Regions from separate parts of the Mesorhizobium sp. CC13 genome, predicted to be linked through region 4. Evidence: riboswitches for the same ligand, from Rfam matches in the RefSeq annotation. Region 4 holds a riboswitch; each other region holds the start of a gene.
The links. Region 4 has a riboswitch for cobalamin ahead of PV773_RS07970 (ABC transporter ATP-binding protein). Riboswitches for the same ligand answer to the same signal wherever they lie in the genome.
Positions count from the first base shown of each region.

Region 1: it holds a riboswitch for cobalamin, as region 4 does, so the genes downstream of both, PV773_RS17945 (aromatic ring-hydroxylating dioxygenase subunit alpha) here and PV773_RS07970 (ABC transporter ATP-binding protein) in region 4, are expected to answer to the same signal.
Region 2: it holds a riboswitch for cobalamin, as region 4 does, so the genes downstream of both, PV773_RS04060 (DUF1636 family protein) here and PV773_RS07970 (ABC transporter ATP-binding protein) in region 4, are expected to answer to the same signal.
Region 3: it holds a riboswitch for cobalamin, as region 4 does, so the genes downstream of both, PV773_RS04235 (CbtB-domain containing protein) here and PV773_RS07970 (ABC transporter ATP-binding protein) in region 4, are expected to answer to the same signal.

Region 1 is NZ_JARDJI010000014.1:64,603-70,359, forward strand. It holds partial or broken gene PV773_RS17925 (transposase domain-containing protein) at 1-101, shown strand, start outside; gene PV773_RS17930 (putative quinol monooxygenase) at 249-551, shown strand; gene PV773_RS17935 (hypothetical protein) at 646-924, opposite strand; gene PV773_RS17940 (hybrid-cluster NAD(P)-dependent oxidoreductase) at 921-2,021, opposite strand; gene PV773_RS17945 (aromatic ring-hydroxylating dioxygenase subunit alpha) at 2,032-3,279, opposite strand; cobalamin riboswitch at 3,387-3,597, opposite strand; gene PV773_RS17950 (DUF2274 domain-containing protein) at 4,027-4,257, opposite strand; partial or broken gene PV773_RS17955 (TrbI/VirB10 family protein) at 4,254-5,301, opposite strand; partial or broken gene PV773_RS17960 (electron transfer flavoprotein subunit alpha/FixB family protein) at 5,356-5,754, opposite strand; gene PV773_RS17965 (transposase) at 5,757-5,757, shown strand, end outside.
Region 2 is NZ_JARDJI010000002.1:207,247-213,003, forward strand. It holds gene PV773_RS04050 (cobaltochelatase subunit CobN) at 1-1,201, opposite strand, end outside; gene cobW (cobalamin biosynthesis protein CobW) at 1,345-2,382, opposite strand; gene PV773_RS04060 (DUF1636 family protein) at 2,379-2,738, opposite strand; cobalamin riboswitch at 2,850-3,053, opposite strand; gene PV773_RS04065 (winged helix-turn-helix domain-containing protein) at 3,049-4,275, opposite strand; gene PV773_RS04070 (NADH-quinone oxidoreductase subunit A) at 4,619-4,984, shown strand; gene PV773_RS04075 (NADH-quinone oxidoreductase subunit B) at 4,975-5,556, shown strand; gene PV773_RS04080 (NADH-quinone oxidoreductase subunit C) at 5,563-5,757, shown strand, end outside.
Region 3 is NZ_JARDJI010000002.1:241,299-247,055, forward strand. It holds gene PV773_RS04210 (MerR family DNA-binding transcriptional regulator) at 150-536, shown strand; gene PV773_RS04215 (isoprenylcysteine carboxylmethyltransferase family protein) at 558-1,034, opposite strand; gene PV773_RS04220 (DUF1624 domain-containing protein) at 1,031-2,029, opposite strand; gene PV773_RS04225 (hypothetical protein) at 2,119-2,328, shown strand; gene PV773_RS04230 (gamma-glutamylcyclotransferase) at 2,392-3,081, shown strand; cobalamin riboswitch at 3,149-3,343, shown strand; gene PV773_RS04235 (CbtB-domain containing protein) at 3,379-3,558, shown strand; gene PV773_RS04240 (CbtA family protein) at 3,574-4,338, shown strand; gene cobU (bifunctional adenosylcobinamide kinase/adenosylcobinamide-phosphate guanylyltransferase) at 4,331-4,840, shown strand; gene cobO (cob(I)yrinic acid a,c-diamide adenosyltransferase) at 4,842-5,459, shown strand; gene cbiB (adenosylcobinamide-phosphate synthase CbiB) at 5,474-5,757, opposite strand, start outside.
Region 4 is NZ_JARDJI010000004.1:11,730-17,486, reverse strand. It holds gene PV773_RS07985 (anthranilate synthase) at 1-484, opposite strand, end outside; gene PV773_RS07980 (iron ABC transporter permease) at 726-1,733, opposite strand; gene PV773_RS07975 (ABC transporter substrate-binding protein) at 1,787-2,731, opposite strand; gene PV773_RS07970 (ABC transporter ATP-binding protein) at 2,755-3,570, opposite strand; cobalamin riboswitch at 3,672-3,882, opposite strand; gene PV773_RS07965 (MFS transporter) at 3,915-5,081, opposite strand; gene PV773_RS07960 (LysR substrate-binding domain-containing protein) at 5,217-5,672, opposite strand.

The DNA of each region.
Region 1 (5,757 bases), on a different contig from region 4:
CCGACCTGATCGGCCGCGTCAGCGACCATCCAGCCAATCGCATCGACGAGCTTCTCCCCTGGAACTGGCGCGCCCGATCCGACGCCAGACTGGCCGCCTGACCATGGCTGCGATCACCCGGGTCTACAGCCTCCCGCTCGCCGCCGAAATGCTCGGCGAGGACACCGAGCTGCTGTGGGAGGTCTATGTCGACATGGAACCGGAGGACGGCTGCCTCTGGGTCTACGGGCCCGACGATCAGCAGCGCCATGATCGTCGTGCGGTTCAAGGTGCAGTGCCAGCCTGGAAAGAGCGACCCGCTGGTCTCTGCATTTAAGGATGTCATCAAAGCCAGTCGGCCACTGGAGGGTGTCGCAAGTTTCGACATCGGACAGGATCTGGCCGATCCCGACTCATTCGTGGCCACGGAGGTGTTTGAAAACGAAGCCGCCCTGGAACGTCAAGAAGCGCTCGCCGAAGTCCAGAAGACGATAACTCTTCTTGGGGAGCTCGCCGCGGCACCTCCAGAGGCGACGATCTTCCATGTCTCTTCTTCACAGCCCTGGGGCTAGCTGGTTGATTGATCCCAACGACAAACTGCGGTGGGCGTGTCGGCTAGCCTATTATCGACTTCGCCCTAAGGCCTGCCGATATCCGCGGAACTCCTCAAGGATTGAATGGCGGTCGGACCCAGTGGCCTCGTCCTGCGACGGCGGCGAGAAGCGTGCGAAGCACCTGGACATCCTGATGGAGGAGTCCCCGACTGTCGATCACCGCAATCTGCCATCGCGCGGCCGCCTCGATGCTGGTGCCTGGCGGCACCGACATCAGCCAGTCGATGAACACCTCCTCCGGCGGCGGCAACGGCGATATGGCCGCCATCGTCTTGCCATCGAGCTTCTTGCGCGGGGCAGCGGCCGTCGCCTCTCGATCGCTGACGCTCATGCCTCCACCTCCAGCGGCGACAGAGGTATGGAGCAGCAGGCGAGGATGTAGCCGTCGGCGATCTCCTCATCGAGAATGCCGCCGTTGTGGTTCATAGCGACCTCACCGGAGATCTTCTTGATCCGGCATGTGCCGCACAGGCCGAACTCGCAGGCGGCCGAGATGCGAACGCCGTTGGCGCGAGCGGCCTGAAGCACCGTCTGCTCGGCATCGCAGCGCCCATCGACATTCGAACCAACGAAGCTGATCGGGAACGCGGTGCCGGCTGCCGCGTCTTCGTCTCCTGGCTCGATCTGAGCAGGCAGCATTTCGGCTACCGGGGTGCCGAAGCTTTCCTGATGATAGCGCGCCATGTCGAAACCCGCTACCTGCAGCATGTCCCTTACGGCGCGCATGAACGGATCGGGGCCGCAGCAGAACAGCTCGCGCTCACGGAAGTCGGGCGCGAGCAGCGGCAGCCGAACGGCATCGATCCGCCCCATGTGGCCGAACCAGCTTTCGCGGCTCGACCGCTCCTCGATCATGAATCCGAGAGACAATCCGGGCATGCGGCTGCCGAGGAGTTCCAGCTCCTTGCGGAAGATGATCTCCTCCGGCGAGCGGGCGCAGTTGACGAAGGCGACGTCGGTCCATGGTGCGCAGTCGTTCAGCCAGCGTAGCATCGACATCATCGGCGTGATGCCGGAGCCCGCCGAGATGAACAGGTATTTCGCAGCCGGATGGTCGTGGTGGGAGAAGTTGCCTGCTGGACCTAGCGCCTTGACGCGAGACCCCGGCACAAGATTGCCGAACATCCAGCGGGTGCCGATGCTGTCTACCTGTGCCTTGACCGTCACGGCGATGGAGAAGGGCCGCGAAGGCGAAGACGACAGCGTGTAGGTCCGCATAAGCGGGCCGGCGGCCGTCGGCAGCTCCAGCGTCACGAACTGGCCCGGTTTGTAACGGAACCAGGTCTGCGCATCCGATCGGAAGGTGAAGGTTTTCACGCCGGGTGCTTCGTCCGCCACGGCGATCACCTCCAGCACCTGGAGGCGATCGTTCCACGGGGCCATCTCGTCGAGGTGGCGATAGAGGCTGTGATCGTTCATGGCATTCATGGCGCTTCCCTCAGGCGACGCTGCGCAGCGCGGGCTTCTGCCCGTCGGTGAGCCTCGGTTCGATGAAACGGGCGTACCAGTCGACGAACTGGATCACGCCGCCTTCGTGATGCTCGGAGTAGGGGCCGGTCTCATAGGCCGGCGACCTGATGCCGAAGGCGTTCTCCTCGACGATGCGGCGGTCCTCGTCGTTGGTCTCGGTCCAGACGTGGGTCAGTCCCTTGAGGTCGTAGTCGACGCCCTCGACCGCATCCTTGTGCACGAGCCACTTTGTGGTGACCGCCGTCTCCGTCGCGCTGATCGGCAGGACGCGGAAGGTGACCGCATAATCGCCAAGGACGTGGTTCCACGTTGTCGGATAGTGGTAGAGCAGAAGCGTGCCGATGCGGTCGGTGAAAACCTGGTCTGACAGGTTCCTGCGGACGGCGCGCCTTCCCGTCGTCGTGTAGCTGACGGCCTCGCCGAGAAGCGGCGCGCGGGTTGCACGGTACTGCCCGTCCTTGTCTATGCAGAAGCGCGATGGCAGGCCTGCCGCCTCGCAGCGGGCCCAGTGCGCCAGCATGTCGGGGTCGCTGTCAGCGCCGTTGACCCCGGTGACGGTCGGCGCCTCGGGAAAGGTCTTACAAAGTTCGGGATGGTTGGCCGCGCAGTGGTAGCATTCTCGGTTGTTCTCCCACACCAGCTTCCAGTTGCCCTTCTCGAAGATGGTCGACTCGAAGGCGACCTTGGCGTCGACGAGACTGTGGGGAGCGAAGTAGGGCTCCATCAGCGTCCGGAACGGGCGGAAGTCGGCGGGTTCCTTGGCCAGGCAGATGAAGATGTAGCCGCCGCCGCTTTCGCAGGCGACGGGCTTCAGCCCGAAATCCTCCTTCTTGAAGTCCTCGGCCATCTGGCGGGCGAAGACCAGTTTGCCGTCGAGATCGTAGGTCCACTGGTGGTAAGGGCAGACCAGCCGTGCTGACGTTCCCCTGTCGCTGGTGCAAACGCGGCTGCCGCGGTGGCGGCAGGAATTGTGGAAGGCGCGGATCTGTCCGTCGCGTCCGCGCACGATGACGACGGGATAATCGCCCACCTGGACGGTGAAGAAACTTCCGGCCTTGGCGACCTCGCAGTCGTGGCCGACAAACAGCCAGTCCCGGTACCAGATCAGCTCAAGATCGAGCTTGTAGAAATTGGGGTCGATGTAGAAGGGTTGCGGCAGGCTGAAGCCATCGCGCCTTTCGCGGATGAGCTTCAGCATTTCGTTGCGCGTATCCATGTCCGTCCTCGCTAGCGGCACAAGGACTGAACTGGTGGTATGGAGGGGAAGATCGCGCGGGACGAACTGCCCGAACGCTCTGCCTCTTGACCGCCCACCGCGATCAGTCGGTTGAAAGAGTTCGAGGCTGGTTTCCGGGCTCCGAAGCTGTCCTTTGTTGAGGACTGTCCCGACACCTTCCCAGGCATACGCCCAGTGGTTCTCCCGTCGAGACGACAAGCTTCGCTACCGTTGCGGGGGCAGCGTCGGCATCAAACCGACTTCCCAATTATCCCGCAGGCCAATTCGCCAACGGGCACCTTGAACGTGTCGATCAGATCACGGACGCGTCGCTGACAAAGCCTGGAAAGCGACATCGGCAGATTGCAAAGACGACAGCGACCGTGGCGATCGTCAGTTGCTTCCGCGCGCTTCATCAGCACGGCGTCAATGATCCAGCCATTGGCTCGTTGGGCTTCGTCGCGGACACGCTCGGCAAGGAGGCGAATGCCGCCCAGAGATTGTTCCAGCAGCGCTGCGCGCGTGCCATCAGATCGAGACAACTCGGAACGGCATCGGTTCTCACCTGCAGCACGTTGTCGGTCGTGCGGGAAGCGTCGAAGGATTCAAATATTCCCCGGCCCTTGGGGAGCAAGATGGGATTGCGGGCGTACGGAAGTTCACACGCCCGCATTGGTGTGCTGCCGGTTTCGCAGCTTTCTCTCGGATGCGTCACGGACGGCCTGCCAGCCAGAAACTCGACGATCGCTACGGATCGGGGTCAGGGATCCGCCGAGCCTTCGCAAACCCGCAATCCGTCGCGATGAAGCGTTCCAGCATCGGTACGATCAGCCGAACGGGTTCGGTTGCCGGCTGACCGCTCTCGCGGCCGAGGATCTCCGCATAAGTCTTGAGATCGCGATGCAACGACGCTGGAAGCTCCAGCGTCACCTTCACAGGCCTGTCGTCGGCGATGGGGCTTAGCTTCAGCTTGATCATTGTGTTGCGCCATAGGGCTCGAGCACGAGATCGCGCGTGACGATGACGCGGACCGGGAAGCCAGGCCGGATGGTCAGCATCGGCGCGATGTTGAGCTGGCGGCGGATGATCTGCTGACCTGCCTCGTTGATCGTGTCCTGGGCGCCGTTGCGCATGGCATTGATCAGCCGGTCATCGTTGTCGGTGGCGAGCTCCGCCCCGACGCTGTCCGAAGCCGACATCGTTGCTGTATTGGCCGATGACGCGGGTGCCCTGCGGCACCAGCAGGAAGCGTCCCGTCGGGCTGTCATAGACGTTTTCGGTGACCTGCGCCATGATTTGACCGGGCAGATCGGAGCGGATGCCGGTGATCAGTGCGGCCGGGATCACCGCGCCCGCCTGCAGCACATAGGGCGATGTCGGAGCCGCGACGCGATCGGGCGAGACGCTGCGCTTGTCGGGCGGGGCATTGAGGAAGGCGTTTTGACGCTCGACGGCCGTCGGCGTCGATGGCTGGGGGTCGAGGCCGAGTGCGGTTGGATTCGGCATCGGCTGCACTGGGGAGGTCGGCGACGCGGTAGGCGTCGCAGTCAATACCGGTCGTGTTTCGGTCGGCACTAACAGCTTTGCCGTGCGGGCGGATTCGAGCTCCTGCTGCCGACGCTGCTCCTCGGCGCTCAGGTTTGGGTCGGGCGCGACGATCGGCGGCGGCCGCACCGCGTTTTGCGCATTGAGGATCGGTCGGCCAAGGTCGCCGGGAAGCGGCGAGCCGAGGATGGGACCGGTGTAGTCGCGCGGCAGGCCAGCGAGCCCGTCGGCAACGGCGAGGCTGTCCGTCGAAATCAGTTCTTGCGGCTTTCTGGCCTTGCGGCTCTGAAGCGCGTAGATCAGAGCGCCACCCAGGCTGACGCCGGCAATGAGGCTGAGACCGGCCAGCACCTTGCGCGAAAGGCGCGTCACACGCGGGGGCTCGGGGCGCAGCCGCATCGCAGGTTCGTCGGTGAGCGGCAGGGCGTCATCGGAGAACGACGCTTCCTTTTTCTGTCCGGGGTTGGTCGCGCTCATGAAGCCGGCCTTGAGTCAGCGCGCACGATGCGGACGCGCCTCTGACGATTGCTGGATGGTCTCGACCGCGGCCGAGCCGCCTTCGGCGGCAGCCTGGAACGAGGCGGTGCGCACGGTGATCACCTTCATGGCGTCGAGCGCCTGCACCGTCTGGATGGCGTTGCCGGCATAGATCGGGCGCTTGAAGGTGTCGGACGAGACGACCTCGATGATTTCGGAGACCTGGCCGACGTCGAGCAGGGCTGCGACGCGCGGCGAAACGTTCTTGCCGGTCGAGGTGGCGGCGGCGACGATGGTGTCGTAGTTGCCGGCGAGCGAGACGACGAGGGCCGCCGTCGGCTCGGCCATCCGCAAACCCACGCACCAATTGCCGCGTCAGCGGCTTCGTTCAATCCCGCGAGAGTCAGCCGTCAGAACCTTTGGTATCATATACCCTAGAAGAGAAGCAGCGGCTGG
Region 2 (5,757 bases), on a different contig from region 4:
CCTCGCTCTCGGCCTTGAAGGAGATGGCGCCGGCGAGGATGCGGCCGTCGATCTCGGGCATCACCACATGCATGGCGAGATCGGCGGGCGCGAGGCCGCGCGAGCTGCCTTGCCAGGCTTCGCGGCGGGTGGTGGCGACGATGACCTGGAACACCGGCACGCCGACGCGGTCGAACAGCGTTTCCGCGCCTGGCTCGGCGCCGGCGGCGAAGGCGGTGGCGGTGACGATGGCCGCGGGGTTCAGGTCGGCGAGAGCTGCCTCGACAAAGGCGAGCGAGTCCTTGTCCTTGAGGCTGGAAACGAAGATCGGGGCAGGGCGCAGGCCCTGGGCTTTAAGCGCATCGACCAGCGCGTCTACCGGGGCGACGTCGGCGGCCAGGAGCATCGAACGATAGAAAAGGATGGGAACGATGGGGGAGGCGTCGCGCTCTGTCACACCCCCCTCTGTCCTGCCGGACATCTCCCCCACAAGGGGGGAGATTGGCCAATCGCCGGCAGTGTCGCCGATTGGAGGCGTTGCAGAATGTGAGTCGAGGTCCGTGACGGCCGATCTCCCCCCTAGCGGGGGAGATGTCCGGCAGGACAGAGGGGGGCGCGAAGAGGCGCTGTTCCATCCGGCCAAAAGGGCTTCCAAATCAGCGACGATGCCCCGCTCGGGATCGTAGATTCCCGCTTTCGGCACCGCGACAGGGCCCGCAACCGCGCTTTTGCCACCCGCCAGCCCCGCCAGCCGGGCGACCAACGCCTTCATGTTCTCTGGTCCGCCCTCGCGGAAATAGCCGAGCAGAGCGTCGAGTTCTGCGCGCGGCAGCGTCGAGGCTTCGATCAGCCTGAGATCCTCGTCGTGGCTTTCGCCCGGCAGAAGCGCCAGCGCGATGCCCTTTTCGCGCGCCAATGCCGAGAGGCGGTCGCAGCCGTAGCGCCACCAGTCGTGGCCGCCGAGGATGCGAACTAGGATGACCTTGGCGTGGGCTGCGACGCTGTCGATCCAGAGATCGACCGACATCGGGTGCCGGAGATCGCGCAGGCTGGCGAGCCGCATCGACGGCAGGCTTTCGGCATCCGCCTTCCAGGCGCTGGCGAGGCCGGCGAGGTCGCTGTCGGTGAAGGACAGCGCCACCACATCCGCAGGCTTCTGCCTGAGGTCCACGGGCTCGATCAGGTCGTCGAGCGAGGCGGATGTGGTGGTGAGGATGTGCATCAGCGCACCTCGCCCGAGGCAGCGAGAGAATTCCCCCTCATCCGGCCCTTCGGGCCGGCGAGCGCGGGCATTGGCGAAGTCCCCTCCCCGACGGGGAGAGGTCGACCGAGCGCAGCGGAGGTCGGGTGAGGGGGCATGTAGACTTAGCCTACCAGGATACGCTCGATGGCCGGGCGGTCGAGCCCCTTCAGACCGATGACCACGAGGCGCGAGCGGCGGTCGTCCTCGGCGGTCCAGGCGCGGTCATAGTAGTGGTTGACGCGCGGTCCGACGGCCTGGACGAGCAGGCGCATCGGCTTGCCGCCGACGTCTACGAAACCCTTCACGCGCAGGACGTTTTCTTCCTCGGCGGCGGTGGCGACGCGCTTGGCCAGTTCGTCGGGGCTGACGATCGAGGGGATTTCGATGACGAAGGTGTCGAAATCGTCGTGCTCGTGGTCGAAGGCGCCGTCATGGTGGGTCTTACGGTTCTCGATGTCGTCCTCGACGGCGAGGCCGAGGCCGAGCAGCACCGACGGGTCGACCTTGCCGTGCGCCGACGGCACGATCTTGACGGCGCGGGCGAGATGTTCGCCGACGATGGCGCTGGCACGCGCATGGCCGGCCTCGTCGAGCAGGTCTGACTTGGACAAAATGATGAGGTCGGCGCAGGCGACCTGGTCCTCGAACACCTCCTCGACCGGATCGTCGTGGTCGAGCGAATCATCCGCCTGGCGCTGGGCGGCGAGCGCTTCCATGTCGGAGGCGACCTTGCCGTCGGCGAGGGCCGGGCCGTCGACGACGGCAATGACGCCATCGACCGTGACGCGGCTCTTCACCGTCGGCCACTGGAAGGCCTGAACCAGCGGCTTGGGGAGAGCGAGGCCCGAGGTCTCGATCAGGATGTGGTCGACTTTTGGCGTACGCGACAGGATCTGGTCGAGGGCGGGGACGAAGTCGTCGGCCACGGTGCAGCAGATGCAGCCATTGGCGAGCTCGACGATGTTCTCCTCCGGGCAGGCGTCGATGCCGCAGCCCTTGAGGATCTCGCCGTCGATGCCGACGTCGCCGAATTCGTTGACGATGATGGCGAGGCGCTTGCCCTTGGAATTCTCCAGGATGTTGCGAAGCAGGGTGGTCTTGCCGGCGCCGAGAAAGCCGGTGACGACGGTGCAGGGAACGCGTTCGACGGAGGCGGTCATTTGTCTTCCTTGATGAGAGCAAGTGGTGGGATGCGCGCGACGAGGCCGCGCTTGAGGCTGTCGGGGCGGCCGCGCCAGGGGATCAGGCCGTCGGTCGAGGTGGCGAAGAGCCTTGCGCCGGTGACGAGGTCTTCGCCAGAGGAAATGCTGAGGTCGCCGAAGACGTAGCTCCAGGAGCCGTCGCGGATCAGTGCCGCGCTCAGGCGGCGCTTGCAGTTGCCGAGGCATTCGACGGTGCGCACGGCGACGTCGCCGCCGGCTGCGATACGGGCGTGCTCGGCAAGTTTCGCGCCGGCGCGGGGGTGGGCGTCAGAGCCGGTCTCGTCGCGGCAGGAGGAGCAGACGAGGATGGTCACGTCGCAGGCGCGCGCGCCGGCTGCATCGCAGGATGCGTCAGACGATTCGACCGGAAGATTGTCGTCGAAGTCCAAATCCAGGCTCCTTGCCCGGGACACCCGCCAGGCCTTCGGATCAAAAACTTTGACGGCAGGTCTCCTGGCTTGCGGATCGTCGCCTTGGCCCGCCTTCCCGGGAAGTCTCCCAGTGGTCTTCGAGCTCGGCTCTTCGCTCACAGTTGCGGGGACAGCCGCGGAGTTGGCCGAAAAAGCCGCACCGCATTCCCTCTTAGCCTCCGCCTTTGCGGGCGGAGGACCGTCGACTGGCGATTTAGGCGGTAGCGAGGGGTGGAGTCAACGCGGCGGAGCGACCAACGATGTCGCTCAGCGCCGGCCCGAGGTCGCCGGCGGACGTCACTTCGATGCGCTCGAGGCCGAGCCAGTCGCGCATCTGCTTGAGTTCTTCGTGTAGTTCGGCCGCGGTTTCTGGTGGAGCGCATGGCTCCGAATAGGCAGCGTGCACGCGCAGCACGCCGGCGGGCCGGTCGGCCTTGAGGTCGACGCGGGCGACGATGCGCTCGCCGAGCAGGAACGGCATTACGTAGTAGCCGTACTGGCGCTTTTCAGCCGGCGTGTAGATCTCGATGCGATAGCGGAAGTCGAAGAGCTGTTCGGCGCGGCTGCGTTCGAACACGAGCGGATCGAAGGGCGCGAGCAGGGCGCGTGCCTGGACCTTCCTTGGTATGCGCCCCCCGGCGTGGAGATAGGCCTGCCGGTGCCAGCCCTCGACGCGGACGGGAATCAGTTCGCCCATCTCGACCAGCTCTTCCAGACGGCCCTTCATGTCGGCTGGCGACAGGCGGAAGTAGTCGCGCAGGCAGATGGCGGTGGCGACGCCGTGGGCGCAGGCGGAAATCCTGAGGAGTTCGCGATGCGCGTCGGCGGCTGGCAGGGCAGGGCGGTTGAATATCTCGGCGGGCAGGACGCGTTCGGGCAGGTCGTAGAGCCGCTCGAAGCCGCGGCGGGAATGGGTGGTGATGCGGCCCGCCCAGAACAGCCATTCGAAGGCATGCTTCTCGCGGCTCCAGCCCCACCAGCCGCCCGAGCCCTTGGCCCCTTCTATATCGGACGCCGCGATCGGTCCGCGGTCGACGACCTCCCGGTAGATCGCTTCGATTTGGCTGCGGTGCTCGCGGCCGAATTTGGCCAGGCCCGAATACATTTCCGTATCGGCGCACTCCATGCGCCAGCGGATCAGCGGAAAGGTCTCGAGCGGCAGCAGCGAGGCCTCGTGCGCCCAATATTCGAACAGCATGCGCTTCTTCGGCTGCATGGCATCGTCGAGCAGCGCCATAGGATAGGGGCCGAGTCGCGAATAGAGCGGCATGTAGTGGGCGCGGACGACGGCGCTGACCGAATCGATCTGGAACAGGCCGGTGCGGTCGAGCACACGCTTGAGGTGACGTCGCGTGATCGCTCCGGTCGGCCGCGGATCGGCAAAACCCTGCGCGGCGAGAGCGATGCGGCGGGCGGTGGCCAGGGAGATTTTTTCGGTCATTGCGGCAAGCTATCGCAGTCTTCGGAAATGTGACGCTGGGGTAGAGGAATCGCACTTTGCTGCAGATGCTAGCAGAAGCGCGGTTCGGGACTTGTCAGGAGTGTAAAGTGGAGTAAAAATGGAAGGAAATCAAAGACGGGCGATCGCCCCAGGATTCTGGTCCAGCCGTGGGGTTTGCCACCTTTCGGACAAGGTTGGGCTTGCTTCGCCCGACTGCCTGCGCTAACCGTCGCCGCATTGCAGCACGACCGTTTCGTCCGAACCGGCGAGGAACCGTCGCGCTTCCGGAAACGGACCCCGTGCTGTAAGTCTGGGTGGATTGGCCACCAACGGAATTCGCAGCATGAACGCTCTCCTGAGTTCGTATCTGCCCATCGTCATTTTCATCGGTGTGGCGCTCGTAGTCGGCATTGCCCTCATCGTGGCGCCCTTCCTTGTCGCCTACCGCAGTCCGGACCCGGAAAAGCTGTCGGCCTACGAGTGCGGCTTCAACTCCTTCGACGATGCCCGCATGAAATTCGACATCCGGTTCTACCTGGTGTCCATCCTCTTCATCATCTTCGACCTCGAAGTCGCGTTCCTGTTTCCGTGGGCGGTGTCCTTCGGCGAGATCGGCATGCTTGGCTTCTGGTCGATGATGATCTTCCTGGCCGTGCTGACCATCGGCTTCGTCTACGAGTGGAAAAAGGGAGCGCTGGAATGGGATTGAACGACGCCTCCGGCACCCTGATCGCGCCGAAGCCGAAAGGCATCATCGATCCGAACACCGGCAAGCTCATCGGTTCCGACGACGCCTTCTTCGGCGAGCTGAACAACGAGTTGTCCGACAAGGGTTTCCTCGTCACCTCGTCGGAGGCGCTGATCACCTGGGCGCGCACCGGCTCGCTGATGTGGATGACCTTCGGCCTCGCCTGCTGCGCCGTCGAGATGATGCACATCTCGATGCCGCGCTATGACGCCGAGCGCTTCGGCATCGCGCCGCGCGCCTCTCCGCGCCAGTCGGACGTGATGATCGTGGCCGGCACGCTGACCAACAAGATGGCGCCGGCGCTGCGCAAGGTCTACGACCAGATGCCCGAGCCGCGCTACGTCATCTCCATGGGCTCGTGCGCCAACGGCGGCGGCTACTACCACTATTCCTATTCGGTGGTGCGTGGCTGCGACCGCGTCGTGCCCGTCGACATCTATGTGCCCGGCTGTCCTCCGACCGCCGAAGCGCTCCTCTACGGCATCCTTCTTCTGCAGAAGAAGATCCGCCGCACCGGCACCATCGAGCGGTGATCCCAAATGAGTGAAGCCCTGAAGGACCTTGCCGCCTATATCGCGGAAAAGCTCGACGCTGACATCGAGGAAAGCGTGCTCGCCTATGGCGAGTTGACGCTGACGGTGAAGGCTGCCGACATCGTCGACGTGCTGACCTTCCTGCGCAACGACGTGCAGTGCCAGTTCGTCTCGTTCATCGATGTGTCGGGCGTCGACTAT
Region 3 (5,757 bases), on a different contig from region 4:
ATTGACTTTTACGTAAGTCGCGTGCGAGAATCACAAAGTCTAAGAATTTGCCCGGCTGTGCGGCCGTCCGCCTGCCGGTGCATCCGCCCCGGCTAGCGCCCCGGCAAGGTGAGGAAGCGGCGCGGCATGACCCGTCGGGTGGAGTGGGAATGCGGGAATACTATTCGATCACGGAACTGACCCGCGAATTCGACATCTCGACGCGGACGTTGCGCTTCTATGAAGACGAGGGGCTCGTCTCTCCGGTTCGCCGCGGCAGGACGCGACTGTTCCGGCCCTCGGACCGGCATCTCATCCGCCAGATCATGCGCGGCAAGCGACTCGGCTTCTCGATCAACGAGATCCGCGAGATCATCCAGATGTACAAGGAACCGCCCGGCGAAGTGGGGCAGCTGAAGCTGATGATCAAGCGGATCGAGGAGAAGCGCGAGGATCTGCGGCAGAAGCGGCGCGATCTGGAAGAAACGCTGGCCGAGCTGGACCAGGCGGAGGAATCCTGTGTCGAGCGCCTGGTCGAACTTGGCGTCACCACCTGACGCCTGCCGCTGCGGGCGCGGTCAGATCCAGCGCCTGACCCTTTTCGTGTAGTCGATGTATTTCTTGCCGAAGCGGGTCTGGAGGTGCTTTTCCTCGCGCTCGATGGCGAGTTTCTGCGTCGCGAAGGCCGCGATCAGGGCCAGGGCGATGAACCAGATGCTGCCTGCGATCAGGCCGATGCCGATCATCATCAGGGTATTGCCGAAATAGATCGGATTGCGCGTCAGGGCGAAGGCGCCGTCGGTGACCAGATGGTCGGAAGCCCTGTCCGGCCTGATGGTCGTGTTACCGCGCTTGAGCGCGCGCATCGCCGAAATCTCGATCGCTATGACTGCCACCACCGCAAGGCCGCCGGCGGCGAACAGAATATCGGAAAGCGGCTCGGTGATCCACGGGAGCGGGAGAAAGACCTCGAGCAGGATCGCGACCGCGATCGCTGCAAGATAGATGATCGGCGGCCACGGCACCTTGTTGGGGGCGGCGGAACGATCTGTCATTGCACTCCTCCATTCTGCATTTCGCTGTCCGAGCGCGCGGTGCACATGGCCGTCGTCTCACGCACGCGTGTCGTCAGCGCCGCGCTCTGCTCACCGGCATAGAAGCGATCGAACGAATCGTCCCTCTGCAGGTCATCGAGCACGCATGCACAGTAGCGCGCGCAGAATTCGGTGTCGCGGGTCTGCTCGCAGGACAGCTGGCAGGAACTGAGGAACGTCACCTCCCGGGTTTCGACCTGTGCGGGGAAAAACTGCGCAAAGGCCCAGACCAGCGAGATCAGCACCGGCTGGTGGATGAGATAGGCGGCGAGGCCGTGGCGGCCAACGAAGGTCAGCGGCCGCGACCAGGCGCCTGCCTGAATCGCCGCGAGCTTCTCGAACAGGCCGGCCCTTTGGGCAAGCCCGGCGACGCCGATGCCTGCCAGGACCGCGCCGAACCACGGAAATAGCGGCACGTAGTCGTTCGAGCGGGGGACGACGGTCGACAGGCCGACCCACCACAGCGCCGGGTGGTTGAAGATATCCGCGCGCAGGAACTGGGGCGCGGCGATGACCAGCACGGCGACGACCAGGGTCAGCAGGGGCGGCAGGCGCAGGAAGGCGAGTCCGAGTACGCTGGCGAGCGTGATCTGATGCAGGATGCCGAAGAAGATGAACGTGTTCGGCATGGCGAACCATGTCGCCACGGTGATGAGCAGCGCCGCAGCCGCCACCATGGCAAGGCGGCGCCAGTACCTGCCCCAGTGAAAGCCCTTGGTGTAGGCCATCACCAGGCTCACGCCGACCAGGAAGAGGAAGCTGGAGGCGATGGAGCGCGCGAATATCTTCCAGCCGCCATAGGCGGTCGTGCCTGGATCCATGTAGCCGAAGAACTCCAGATCCCAGGCAAAGTGGTAGATCGCCATGGCGACGAAGGCGACACCGCGGACGATGTCGATTGTTGAGATGCGTTTCGAACGGGCCGGAGCCAGGTCGGCGGACAGTTGGATCGTCATGGATATCACTTTTGCGGTCTGGAGCGTTCTTGCGCCAATGCAGTACTATAATGGTTTAAACTAGGCGGTAGTGAGTAGAGTTGCGGCCGATGCACAAAGTTTCTGCGAATGGCGCATCGATCGCGGCCATCGGACGCAGCACCCGGATAGTGCAGGGCGACGCCTGCCTGGAGCTGGTATCCGAGGCGCTGGCATTCGGCTACCGTCACGTAGTGCTGGCAGATGCGTGGCGGTGTTCGAATTCGGCTCGTCAGACGATGAAAATGGCCGCCATCTCGACATTGCCGAGCGGGCACTGACGGCTGTGCGATTTTGATTTCTCTCGGGAAGGGATTGAATACCGGGTGAAGCGAGAGGTGACCATGACGGGGCGCATTATGTCGCTGACGGAAGAATTGGTGGCGCGCTGCCATCGCGACGTATTCGACGAGGGGCCGGACCCTGACGCCCAGCATCTCGACGAAGACGATTATGCCAGGATGATCGAGGAGACCTTGGGCGCCCGTCCCGACGACGGGCCGCTGTGGCTCTTCGCCTACGGGTCGCTGATCTGGAAGCCGGAGGTGGAGCACACCGAGGAGAAGGTGGCGCTGGCGCGCGGCTGGCATCGCTCATTTTGCGTGAACATGACCCGCTGGCGGGCCACCAAGACCCAGCCCGGGCTCATGATGGCCATGGATAGGGGCGGCCAGTGCAAGGGGGTGGCGCTGCGGCTCATGGATGGCGACCGCCGTCAGCAGTTGGACAAGCTGTTCCGACGCGAGATGACGCTCAAGCCGTCGACCTACACGCCGCGCTGGCTGAATCTCTCCACGGAGGGAGGGCCGCTGGTCGCGCTAGGCTTCGTCGCCAACCGCAGGGGGCGCGCCTATGCCGGCGGCATATCCGAGGACGACGTGGTGGAACGCATCGCCACGAGCTGCGGACATTGGGGCTCGGCGGCGGACTATCTCTACAACGTCGTGAAAAACCTCGAGCAGCGGGCGATCCATGACCGGCATCTGTGGCGCCTGCAGCATCTGGTCGCCGAGCGGATCGCGGCGAGGGCCTGATTGGCCGACGCCGCATTCGCGCCGCCCGGCGTCGGAATTTGGTTTGCCGCTTCCGGGTTTTGTTTCTATAGTCGATGCCGTCGTCGGTTCCGTTTGGAATCAAGAGGGAATGCGGTGAGGGCGTTTTTTGCCCGAAGCCGCGGCTGCCCCCGCAACTGTGTGCGGTTAGCTCTCCCCAAGGGCCACTGAAGCTTGCTTCGGGAAGGCGGGGAAGGGTGTCGATCCGCAAGCCAGGAGACCTGCCGGCGACGGGAAATGAACTCTGTGCCCTCGGGTGGAGGGCGAAAGGACATCGAAATGACGACTGTTTCTTCCGCGATCGGCGCCGGCGTTTCTGCCCAGTCGCGCAACATGCAGCTTGCCATGGCGGCGCTGCTCGGACTGTTCTTCGTCGGGATCCTCGGCTTCTCGCAGATGGAAGTGGTGCACAACGCGGCCCACGATTATCGCCACTCGATGGCGTTCCCCTGCCACTAACGGAAGTTCTTCGATATGTCCGTGTTTCGCAACGTCGTGTTCATCGCGGCGATCAGCGGCCTATTCGCCGGCGTGATCCTGGCCGCGCTCCAGACCTATTCGACCGATCCGCTGATCTTCAAGGCAGAGACCTACGAGAACGCCGGCGGTCATGACCATCTCACGGCGCCGGCCGCCGGGACCGAAATGTCCGCCCCGGCCGCCGACGCTCAGGCAGCGGCACCGCAGGAGCCCGAGGCGGAGGCCTGGGCGCCGGCCGACGGTTTCGAACGTTTCGCCTATACGGCGCTCGCCAACGTGGTGAGCGGCGTGGCCTTCGCGCTGATCCTGGTCGCGGCCTCCGAGTTTGCCGGCGGCATCGCCAACTGGCGCCAGGGCGTGTTCTGGGGCTTTGCCGGATTCGCCGTGTTCACGCTCGCGCCCGGCCTGGGACTGCCGCCGGAACTGCCGGCGATGCCGGCGGCCGACCTAGGCGACCGCCAGGTCTGGTGGACGCTCACGGTGCTCGCCACCGCCGCGGGCCTTGCGCTCATCGCGTTCCGCAAGTCGCTGCCGCTCGCCATCCTGGGCGTCGCACTGATCGTCGCGCCGCATGTCGTCGGCGCACCGCAGCCGGCGAGCCACGAGACGCCGATCCCGGTGGACCTGCATCGCAGCTTCGTCGTCGCCACCACGATATCGAACCTCGTGTTCTGGGTCGTCCTCGGTGCCGTCGCAGGCTTCGTGCGCGGCCGCTTCATGGGTGAGCGCGGCGAAGCGATGCGCGGGCATCTTGCCTGAGAAGCTGACTTTCCTGCTCGGTGGGGCGCGTTCCGGAAAGAGCGCGCACGCCGAGCGCCTCGTGACCCAGCATCCTGCGCCGTGGACCTACATCGCCACGGCGCAAGCCTATGACGAGGAGATGCGCGAGCGCATCGATATCCATCGCGCCCGGCGCGGTGCGGGATGGCATACGATCGATGCGCCGCTGGATCTCACCGGCGCGCTCGGCAGCGTCCCGGACGGCGTGCCGGTGCTGGTCGATTGCCTGACACTCTGGCTTTCCAACCACATGCTCGCGGACCATGATGTCGAAGCCGAGAGTTCGAGCCTTGCCGGGCTTCTGGCGCGGCCGCGCGGCCCGTGGTTCGTCGTCGCCAACGAGGTCGGGCTCGGCATCGTGCCGGACAATGCGCTTGGCCGCCGTTTCCGCGATGCGGCCGGACGGCTCAATCAACAGGTGGCGGCAGGCGCCGACGAGGTGCTGTTCATGGTCGCCGGCCTGCCGATGAAGGTGAAGTGACATGAAGACCATCGACGACCAGGAAGCCGAGCGGCACCGCGCCAAGATGGCCAAGCGCAAGGCCGTGCAAGATGCCGAGGTGGCAGGCAAGACCATCGTCGAGAAGGGCCTTTTGATCGTCAACACCGGCCCCGGCAAGGGCAAGTCGACGGCGGCCTTCGGGCTGGCGCTGCGCATGCTCGGCTACGGCCACCGCGTCGGCGTGGTGCAGTTCATCAAGGGCGCCTGGCATTCGGGCGAGCAGGACGCTTTCGCGGCATTCGGCGACCGTGTCGTCTGGCACACGATGGGCGAGGGTTTCACCTGGGAGACCCAAGACATCAAGCGCGACATCGCCGCTGCCGAGGCGGCATGGTCGAAGGCGCAGGAGCTGCTCGCCGATCCGAGCATTTCGCTCGTCGTGCTCGACGAGCTCAACATCGCGCTTCGCTACGACTATCTCGACCTGGACGCCGTGGTTGCCGCGCTCAAGGGCCGGCGCGAGGGCCTGCATGTCGTGGTCACAGGCCGCAACGCCAAGCCGGCGCTGGTGGAGGCGGCCGATCTCGTCACCGAAATGGGCGCCACCAAGCACCATTTTTCGGCGGGCGTGAAGGCGCAGAAGGGGATCGAGTTCTGAGCGGCAGGGCCGCTTCAGAACCACATGGCCAATCCGACCGCTCCGATCGCGCCGACTAGAATGGCATCGGCCGTCCAATAGAGACGCAAGGCGGCACGGATGTCGGAGGCGTTGGCGTCGCGTCGGCCGCCGGCGCCCATGATGGTGTCGTCGACCATCACGCCGCCATAGCTGCGCGGGCCGGCGAGCGCCAGGCCGAGCGCGCCCGCCATGGCGGCCTCGGGCCAGCCGGCATTGGGCGAACGGTGCTGCTTCGCATCGCGCCAGACCGCGTGCCAGGCGGCCTTGGGGTCGGCGC
Region 4 (5,757 bases):
CGCCGTAGAGGCCGAGATTGCTGTCGGCATCGGTCTTGAACAGGGCGGTGATGGCGCGCAGCACGGTGAACACCGAAGGCACGCGCGAGCGCTCTTCCTCGGTGAAGATGCGGCCGGGCTTTGCCACTTCGAGCCCGATCAGTCTGGCCGACGTCTCCCCGATCGTCACCTCGGCGAGGTTGCCGAGCGTCCTGCCGATGACGGGCAGCAGCGCCTTGCCGCGCGCGTTCAGCGCCTCGATCTTCATCGAACGGCCGCGCGCGGAAATCACCAGCGGCGGGTCGATGATGGCGGTGTCCCAACGGGTATAGCGGCCGGGATATTCGTAGTTCGAGGAAAATACCGCGCCGCGCCGGCTGTTCAGCCCGTCGATATAGGCCTCGATCGCCCCGGCATAGGCGGTCTCGTGGCGCTCGCGGGTGATCGCGATGCCACCTCCGGTGACAAAGCGCTCGGCGCCGTTCTCTAGGATTTCCACCGTCATTCCCGTCTCCATCTCTTGCCGCTGGAGGTTCCGGAGCTGGTTCGAAAAAAGCAAATGGCCGCCCGGAACTTCCGTTGCGGCCACCACAATTTTCACGCACACGCGCTTCGAGAGGCCGCTGTCAGCTGGCCCGCCACCAATTGTTCTGGTTCGAGGTCGTGTTCATGCGAAATCCATAGCGGCGAAAAACATGGGCTGCAACAGGATTTGCGCTGTGTTGCGTTGCATTACCAACTGACCCTCAGTTTGTGACCCGGCGGCGCATCAGGGCGACAAACGCCACGCCGCCGATCAGCCCCGTGAGGATGCCGAGCGGCATGTCCTGCGGCGGCAGCACGGTGCGGGCGGCCATGTCGGCCGTGACGAGGAAGATGGCGCCCACCAGAGCCGACAGCGGCAGCACGCGACGGTAATCGCCGCCGATCGCGAGCCGCACGACATGCGGGATCATCAGCCCGACGAAGGCGATGACGCCCGAATAGGCGACGGCGCTGCCGGTGAGTATGGCACAGACCACGAAGATGACGAGGCGGAACCGGCGCGCCGGCAGCCCCAGCGCGGTGGCGCTCTCGTCGCCGAGCGTCATGGCGTTGAGGTTGCGGGCCTGGGTCAGAAGGTAGCCGCCGCCGGCGACGAGCGCCAGCAGCGGGTAGGCCAGCTGCTGCCATTGCGCCATGCCGAGGCCGCCGAGCATCCAGAAGATGACGACCGGCGCTGCCCGCGGATCGGCCAGGAAGATCAACAGGTTGCCGGCCGCCGTTATGATGAAGCTGACGGCGACGCCGGCCAATACGAGTTGGCCGGCCGAGTGCGCCCGCGTCAGGTTGGCGACCATCAGCACCAGGGCGGTGGCCGCCAGCGCGCCGGCGAAGGCGAACAGCGGCACCGTGATCGGGCCGAACACCATGCCGGCATGGAGCAAAGCGAGGATAGCCCCCAGCGCGGCACCGGATGAGACGCCGAGCAGATGCGGATCGGCGAGCGGATTGCGCGTCACCGACTGCAGTGCTGCGCCCACGACCGCGAGCGAGGCGCCGACCGTCGCCCCGAGGATGACCCGCGGCGCGCGCACGTCCCAGACGATGTTCTCGCGGCCGCTCGACCAGAAGACCTCGACGCTGCCCGGCACGAGCTTGTTGGCGATCACCCCCCAGACCGCGTCGAGCGGGATCGCCACCGAACCCACGCCGATCGCGACGAGCATCGTGACGGCCAGCAGTGCCGCGAGCGCCGCGACCAGCGCCGGCATGGCGTGGATCAGCGCATGGCGTGGGCCCTTGACGAAATTCCGGTGCGACACGGTCAGTCAGCCCGGAACGCTTCGGCCAGGCGCTTGATCGCCGCGATGTTGCGCGGCCCGGGTGTAGCCTCGACATATTCGAGCACGACGAAACGGTTGTTCCTCACCGCCGCAATGTCCTTGAAGGCCGGGTTGGAGCGCATGAAGGCGATCTTCTGCTCGGCCGTCACCTCGCCGTAGTTGACGATGACGATGACGTCGGGATTGCGCTCGATCACCGGTTCCCAGCCGATCTCGGCCCAGTTGGCCTCGACGTCGTCGGCGATGTTGATGCCGCCGGCCGCCTCGATCATCGCGGTCGGGATGGCGTAGCGGCCTGCGGTGAACGGCTTCTGCTCGCCGGAATCGTAGAGGAACACCTTCACCGGCCTGTCGAGCCGAGGCAGCCTGGACTGGAATTCGGCGAGATCCCGCTTGTAGCCCATGACCAGGGCCTCCGCCTTGTCGCGCACCCCGAAGATCGTGCCGAGGTTGAGGAGGTCGACATACATGTCGTCCATCGACGACTTTTCCCGCTTCACGACGTGGATGCAGCTTTCCGTCAGCTCGTAGACGGCGATGCCGAAGGGCGCGAGCGTGTCGGGCGTGACGGCGCCGCCGACGCTCATGCCGTAGTTCCAGCCGGCGAAATAGAAATCGGCGTCGGCGCCGAGCAGCACCTCCTTACTCGGATATTGCGGCGCGAGTTCCGGCAACTGGCCGATGTCCTTGCGAATGGCCGCGTCGATCTTGTTCCAGCCGGAAATGCCGGAATAGCCGACCATGCGGTCGGCCAGGCCGAGGGTCAGCATCATCTCGGTCAGGTTGATGTCGTTGGACACCGCCCGCTGCGGCGGAGCGGCGAAGGTCACGTCGCGGTTGCAGCTCCTGACCGTGACCGGAAAGTCGTCCGCCAGGGCGGTGGTGCAGCTTGCAAGGACTGCGGCGGCAAAAATCGTCAGGCGCATGGAGGCTCCTCGGCTTGGCGGGTTCAGCGTTCGAGATGGAAGGAAAAGCGCGGGCGCCCGGTGACCGGGTGATCGTCGAGGGTGGCGCCCACGGCGAAGTTCTCGCGGATGCGCTCGGGTGTGAGGATGTCGGCCGGCCTGCCACAGGCGACCGCGCGGCCGCCGTCCATGACCAGCACGCGGTCCGCATAGGCCGAGGCGAGCGCCAGGTCGTGCAGCGAGACCACCACGGTGCAGCCGAGATTGCGAAGCAGTTCGAGCACTTCGAGCTGATGGCGGATGTCGAGGTGATTGGTCGGCTCGTCCAGGATCAAGAGGTCGGGCCGCTGCACCACGGCTCGCGCGATCATGGTGCGTTGTTTCTCGCCGCCCGACAGCGAGCCGAAATCACGCGCGGCGAGCCGGGTGAGGCCGAGCAGCGACAGTGCGGCCTCGACGTCAAGATAGTAGTCGGCCGCGGTTCCGACGCGGGTGGCGTGCGGGATGAGCCCGAGTTCGACGATCTCGGCCACCGTCAGGCCGAAGTCCGAGGCCGGCTCCTGCAGCACTGTGGCGATGCGGCGGGCGCAATCGCGCGGCTTCATCCGCCAGATGTCGGTTCCGTCCAGCCTGACCGTGCCGCCGGTCGGCCGGTGGTAGCGGTAGAGGCAGCGCAGCAGGCTCGACTTGCCGGCGCCGTTGGGGCCGACGATGGCCAGCAGCTCCGCCGGCTCCACACGCACGGTCACTGGCTGGAGGATCGGCTTCGACGCGCGCGGGCCCCATGACAGGCCGTCGAGTTCGAGCAGTGCCGGGGTGGAGCCTACGAGACGACTAGAGCCGTGGACGTGATCGAGCATGCCCTGTCTCCGTGACGTGGCGGAGGCGGCAGAACGATCCGATCGGCGATCCGAAAAAGGCAGTCGCAACCATCATCATCTCCGCGGCACACCCCGGCCGGTTGAACGCATCCGATGATGGCAGGTCTCCTGGCTTGCGGGTTTCGGCGCCTCGGAGCCTTCCCGGCCGTGCGGCCAGTGGCATTCTTCCGACTTGCTATCCGCTCACAGTTGCGGGGGCAGCCACGGTTTCGCGTCCGGGACGTCTCACCGTGTTCCCATTTAATCCGCTGCCCGAACCAGGCAGCAGGAACCATCGCTGCCGTGGCTACAGCAACGACGGGTTGCTGACAATCGCTAAAGCGTCATGCCGCCTGCTGAATTGCGTCACGCCGGTCGAGCGCGAAGGAAATGACGGCCACGGCGAAGGCGGTCAGCGCAATCGCCGCGCCGACGAAGGGCAGGTCGGCGTAGCTCACTCCCATCGAGATCGCAGCGCCTCCCGCCCAGGCGCCGGCGGCATTGCCGGCATTGAAGGCGCCCTGGTTGAGCGTGGCGGCGAGGTTCGGCGCTTCCGAGGCTGTCTCGACGACGCGCATCTGCATCGGCGGCACGATGACGAAGGTGATGACGCCCCACATGAAGACGAGCAGGATCGCCGCGGGTACCGAGTGGCTGAGCCCGGCGAAGGCGACGTGGATCATGGCCATCACCACGAGCGCGCCGATGGCCGTCGGCATCAGCCTCCAGTCGGCCAGCTTGCCGCCGATGATGTTGCCGATGGTCATGCCGCCGCCGAACAAGAGCAGGATCCAGGTGACGGACTCGATCGACAGTCCGGTGACGCCGGTCAGGATCGGCTTGATGTAGGTGAAGACGGCAAACAGGCTGCCCGAGGCGAGCGCGGAGATGATCATGGCGAGCCACACCTGCAGCTTGCCCAACACCTTGACCTCGCCGGCGACGCCACCCTTGCCGGGAGGGGCGACGCCCGCCGGCACGAGCCAGGCGATGGCCGCGACCGAGATCAGGCCGATGACGACGACGGCGTAGAAGGTCATGCGCCAGCCGAAGGCTTCGCCGAGCGCGGTGCCGCCGGGCACGCCGAGGATGTTGGCGAGCGTCAGGCCGGCGAACATCAGGGCGATGGCGCTGGCGCGCTTGTTGGCCGGCACCAGGCTTGCCGCCACCACCGAGCCGATGCCGAAGAAGGCGCCGTGGCCGAGGGCGGTGACGACGCGCGCCGCCATCAGCGTCCAGTAGGTGGGGGCGATGGCGCAAAGCAGGTTGCCGAGAACGAACAGCATGGCCAGCCCGACCAGCACCGGCTTGCGCGGCAGTCTCGCCGTGCCGATGGCGATGATCGGGGCTCCGATGACCACGCCGAGGGCATAGCCCGTGACCAGCAGCCCCGCCGCCGGGATCGAGACGCCCAAGTCGGCGGCGACCTCGGGCAACAGCCCCATGATCACGAATTCGGTGGTACCGATGCAAAAAGATGCAACGGCCAGAGCGAGGATCGGCAAGGGCATGGATGGACTCGGGGGGAATTGAAACGATTTAGGTCGACAGTTTCCTTAAGTCGGCCGCCGCGCAAGCGATTTTGATGCATTGCAGCAATGCATGGAGTGCATGGCACCCATTCGCGGACGGCGCAGCCCCGTCGTTCAGGACTGTTGCGTCAGGTCGCGGCGGAGGAAGTCGTAGAGCCGCTCGACCGCCGAATTGCCCGCTTGCGGGTTGCGCAGGATGCCGATCTCCATGTCGGGCAGGGGCGGCAGGCCCTCGTTCTCGCCGATGATGCGCAGGCTTGGCGGCACGCTGCGCTGGGCGAGGCCGGCGACCGCCAGGCCCGCTTGCACGACGGCGATCAGCCCGAGCAGGCTTGCGCTGGAATAGGTGCTGCGGAACGACCGATCGGCGGCGCCCAGCACCTGCAGCACGCTGCGTCGCGCTACGGAGCCCGGCTCGAACAGGGCGACGGGCAGGGGATCGATCTCCCAGGCGACATGGTTGGGCGAGGCGACCCACACCAGTCGCTCGCGCTGCAGCACCTCGATCGACTGCTCCGATCCACGGGTAATGATGACGAGGTCGAGCCGCCCGTCGGCGAAGGTGTTCACCAGCGAGGTCGACTGCTCGCAGATTCGTGGTCACCGCGCGCGGCCCGCGCACCAGGAGCTTCTTGCCGACGGTCTGGTCCAGCCG